Regions from separate parts of the Streptomyces sp. NPDC001714 genome, predicted to be linked through region 1. Evidence: riboswitches for the same ligand, from Rfam matches in the RefSeq annotation. Region 1 holds a riboswitch; the other holds the start of a gene.
What was found. Region 1 has a riboswitch for ZMP and ZTP ahead of ACFY0P_RS05615 (bifunctional 5,10-methylenetetrahydrofolate dehydrogenase/5,10-methenyltetrahydrofolate cyclohydrolase). Riboswitches for the same ligand answer to the same signal wherever they lie in the genome.
Positions count from the first base shown of each region.

Region 2: another riboswitch for ZMP and ZTP. It lies ahead of ACFY0P_RS02345 (glycine hydroxymethyltransferase); the one in region 1 lies ahead of ACFY0P_RS05615 (bifunctional 5,10-methylenetetrahydrofolate dehydrogenase/5,10-methenyltetrahydrofolate cyclohydrolase).

Region 1 is NZ_JBIAUL010000002.1:227,565-229,755, reverse strand. It holds gene ACFY0P_RS05625 (hypothetical protein) at 1-239, opposite strand, end outside; gene ACFY0P_RS05620 (nuclear transport factor 2 family protein) at 413-781, shown strand; ZMP/ZTP riboswitch at 951-1,033, shown strand; gene ACFY0P_RS05615 (bifunctional 5,10-methylenetetrahydrofolate dehydrogenase/5,10-methenyltetrahydrofolate cyclohydrolase) at 1,060-1,908, shown strand; gene ACFY0P_RS05610 (CU044_5270 family protein) at 1,912-2,191, opposite strand, start outside.
Region 2 is NZ_JBIAUL010000001.1:496,471-498,661, forward strand. It holds gene rocD (ornithine--oxo-acid transaminase) at 1-1,098, opposite strand, end outside; ZMP/ZTP riboswitch at 1,202-1,292, shown strand; gene ACFY0P_RS02345 (glycine hydroxymethyltransferase) at 1,325-2,191, shown strand, end outside.

The DNA.
Region 1 (2,191 bases):
TGCAGTTCGCCGAGCTTGTGGAGTCCGTTCAGCCCCTGCACCTGCTCCGAGGCCTTCGGCATCCTGCCCCGGTACTCCGCAGGGATGTCGCTGCGGGAGACCGAGTCCAGCACGCCGAGCGCGGTGAGCTTCCCGGGGTGCTGCGCGCTCGCGTCGGCCGCGTTCGCCAGCGGCGCGGCGAGGCCGGTGACCCCGACGGCAAGGCCGACGGCGGCGACGATACGTCGTGTTGAGATCATGTCTTCAGCAACGGCCCCGGCGCCGGGCCGGACACGGGCAGCCGTTCCCCCTCACCCGCAAGGCGGAGCGCGCGGCCTGCGCTTGCCGAGCCCGGCGGCGCGGGGGACGCTCGATGTGAGGGGCTCGCGCGGCTCGCTCCGCATCGGGTCGCGGGCTCCCGCAGGAGGTCACCATGGGCACCGCGACCGGTTCCACGTTCGACGCCGAGACGCTGCGCCGGGGCATAGAGGGGAACACCGGGAACACCCTTCTGGCGCTCTACGCGGACGACGCGGAGATCCGCATCATCGACCGCAACACCCAGCCCAGCCACCCCAAGGTCCTGCACGGCCGCCAGGACATCGCCGCGATGCTGGACGACGTCTACAGCCGCGACATGACGCACACCCTGGACCAGTGCATCGTCCAGGGCGACAAGGCCGCCTACAGCGAGTCCTGCGAGTACGCGGACGGGGTCCGGGTGCTCGCCGAGTCGATGATCACGCTGCGCGACGGCAAGATCGCCGAGCAGATCATGATCCAGGCATGGGACGAGCAGTAGCGAGGACCGGGAGGGTCCAGGTCAGCTCGCGGTTGACCTGGACCTTCTCGGCGCGGACGGCGCTGGGACACGCCCGCCGCCCGCGGCCTCGCGCGTGCACCGCGCTGCTGCGGGCGCTCCTGCGGACCGCGCACTGCCGCCGGAGACGCCGAGGGTCTCGGTTACCCTGAGGGCGGGCCGTGACTGGCGCTGAGGTGGAGCACCACCGGGGAGCGGCCCGCACTGTCGTTGCCGTGCGCCTGGGCGATCAAGGTCGAACCAGCTCAGGAGTGTGCCGCATGACCCAGGCCCGCCTCATCGACGGCACCGCCGTCGCCCGCCGGATCGTCGAGGAGACCGCGCGGCAGGCCGCCGACCTCACCGCACGGACCGGCGTCACGCCGTGTCTGGCGACCGTGCTGGTCGGCGAGGATCCCGCCTCCGTCACCTACGTCCGGATGAAGCAGAACCGCAGCCGCAAGGCGGGCATCGCCTCCCGCCACGTGGCCTTGCCCGCCACCACGACCACCGCCGAACTCGTCGGCACGCTCCGGGAGTTGTCGGCCGACCCGGCGGTGCACGGCATCCTGCTCCAGCACCCGGTCGGCGAACACATCGACGAGCGGGCCGCGTTCGAGGCGATCGCGCCGGAGAAGGACGTGGACGGCGTGACCTTCGCGTCGTTCGCGACGATGAGCTTCGGCCTGCCGGGCTTCGTCTCCTGCACCCCCGGCGGCATCCTGCGCCTGCTCGACGCGTACGACGTCGACCCGGCCGGGAAGCGGGCGGTCGTCGTGGGCCGCAGCGCGATCCTGGGCAAGCCGGCCGGGATGCTCCTGCTCGCGCGCGACGCCACCGTCACCTACTGCCACTCCCGCACCCGGGACCTCTCGGCGGCCGTCCGCGAGGCGGACATCGTGGTCGCCGCCGTCGGCCGGCCCCGGCTGATCCGGGGCCAGGACATCAAGCCGGGCGCGGTCGTGCTCGACGCCGGCTACAACGAGGGCAACGTCGGTGACGTCGACTTCGACACCGCCGTCGAGCGCGCCTCGCTGATCACGCCGGTGCCGGGCGGGGTCGGCCCGATGACGATCGCCGTGCTGCTGGAGCAGACGGTGGCGGCCGCCGCCCGGCAGCTCGGCGCGTGAGGGTCAGCGCAGCCAGGCGCGGTACTCCATGACGTCCCCGGCCCGCACCCCGTACTCGGGGTCGTCCCGGGTGAACGTGGTCTCCAGGCCGAGTACGGCGCCGGTCGCCGGATCCAGGATCAGCATTCGCCGTCCGCCGGTGCCCTCGTCGAGGACGTACGCCTGCCCGGTGCGGCCCAGCCGGTCGGTGACCTGGCCGGCGGGCCGTAGCCCCTTCGCGTCGGCGAGCAGGTCGGTCAGGGCCGCGGACTCGTGCGCCCCGAGCGTCCAGTTGTCCAGCAAC
Region 2 (2,191 bases), on a different contig from region 1:
CAGCACCCCCCGCTCCATCAGCCGCTCCGCCACCGCCCGCCCCGACCCCACCCCCGGATCCACGTCCACCCCCGCCCACAGCCCGCGCCCCCGTACGGCCGTCACCCGTCCGCTCCCGGTCATCTCCGCCAGCCGCCGGTGCAGCAGGTCCCCCAGCTCGCCCGCCCGCTCCTGGAACTCCCCGGTCCGCAGCATCGCGATCACCTCCAGCGCCATCGCACAGGCCAGCGGATTCCCCCCGAAGGTCGACCCGTGCTCCCCGGGCCGGAACACCCCGAGCACCTCCGCGTTCGCCACCACCGCCGACACCGGCAGCACCCCGCCCCCCAGCGCCTTCCCGAGGACGTACACATCCGGTACGACCCCCTCGTGCTCGCACGCGAACGTCCGCCCGGTCCGCCCCAGCCCCGACTGGATCTCGTCCGCGACGAACAGCACATCCCGCTCGCGGGTCAGCTCCCGCACCCCGGCCAGATAGCCCTCCGGCGGCACGATGACCCCCGACTCGCCCTGGATCGGCTCCAGCAGCACCGCGACCGTGTTCTCGGTCACCGCGGCCCGCATGGCCGTCAGGTCGCCGTACGGCACGATCTCGAAGCCCGGTGTGTACGGCCCGTAGTCCGCCCGTGCCTCCGGATCCGTGGAGAAGCTGATCACGGTCGTCGTACGGCCGTGGAAGTTCCCGGCCGCCACCACGACCTTCGCCATCTCGGCCGGCACGCCCTTGACCCGGTACCCCCACTTCCGGGCGGTCTTCACCGCCGTCTCCACGGCCTCCACGCCCGTGTTCATCGGCAGCACCATCTCCATCCCGCACAGCTCGGCCAGCTCGGTGCAGAACGCGGCGAACCGGTCGTGGTGGAACGCCCTCGACGTCAGCGTCACCCGCTCCAGCTGCGCCTTCGCCGCCGCGACCAGGCGCGGGTGGCCGTGCCCGAAGTTCAGCGCCGAGTATCCGGCCAGGAAGTCCAGGTACCGCCGTCCCTCGACATCCGTCATCCAGGCGCCTTCGGCCGTCGCGATCACCACCGGCAGCGGGTCGTAGTTGGGCGCGCCGTGCGCGTCGGCGGCGGTGATGAGGGCTTCCGTAGTGGTCACGGCGACTCCAGAGGGCGCGGCAGGATTGCCCCTTTCCTACCTTCTGTCCCTGCCCGACTGGTGGACGCCACGGCCCTTGGGTCCGGCGTGCCCGGTAATGTGATCCACGGGCCGTGACTGGCGCGCTGGGATGGGACCGACCATCGGGGAGCGGCTCGTGTCGTGACCGAGTGCCGTGCGCCTGGGCCGAACCGTGAATGCCGAACGCCATGTCCGGAGGTCCCGAATGTCTGACAAGTCCGCGCCCCTGTCCACCGAGTCCAAGGCCTACCGAGCCGCCCTCGACGTGATCCGCGCGGTCGAGCCGCGGGTCGCCGACGCCATCGGCCAGGAGGTCGCCGACCAGCGCGAGATGCTCAAGCTGATCGCCTCCGAGAACTACGCCTCCCCGGCCACCCTGCTCGCGATGGGCAACTGGTTCAGCGACAAGTACGCCGAGGGCACGATCGGCCGCCGCTTCTATGCCGGCTGCCGCAACGTCGACACCGTCGAGGGGCTCGCCGCCGAGCACGCCCGCGAACTGTTCGGCGCCCAGCACGCCTACGTCCAGCCGCACTCCGGCATCGACGCCAACCTGGTCGCCTTCTGGGCCGTCCTCGCCGACCGCGTCGAGGTCCCCTTCCTCCAGAAGACGGGCGCCCGCCAGGTCAACGACCTCTCCGAGGCCGACTGGGCCGAGCTGCGCCAGGCCTTCGGCAACCAGCGGATGCTCGGCATGTCCCTGGACGCCGGCGGCCACCTCACGCACGGCTTCCGCCCGAACATCTCCGGCAAGATGTTCGACCAGCGCTCCTACGGCACCGACCCGGCCACCGGCCTGATCGACTACGACGCGCTGCGCGCCCAGGCCCGCGACTTCAAGCCGCTGATCATCGTCGCCGGGTACTCGGCGTACCCCCGTCTGGTGAACTTCCGGATCATGCGGGAGATCGCCGACGAGGTCGGCGCCACGCTGATGGTCGACATGGCCCACTTCGCCGGTCTGGTCGCCGGCAAGGTCCTGACCGGGGACTTCGACCCGGTCCCGCACGCCCAGATCGTGACCACGACCACCCACAAGTCGCTGCGCGGCCCGCGCGGCGGCATGGTCCTG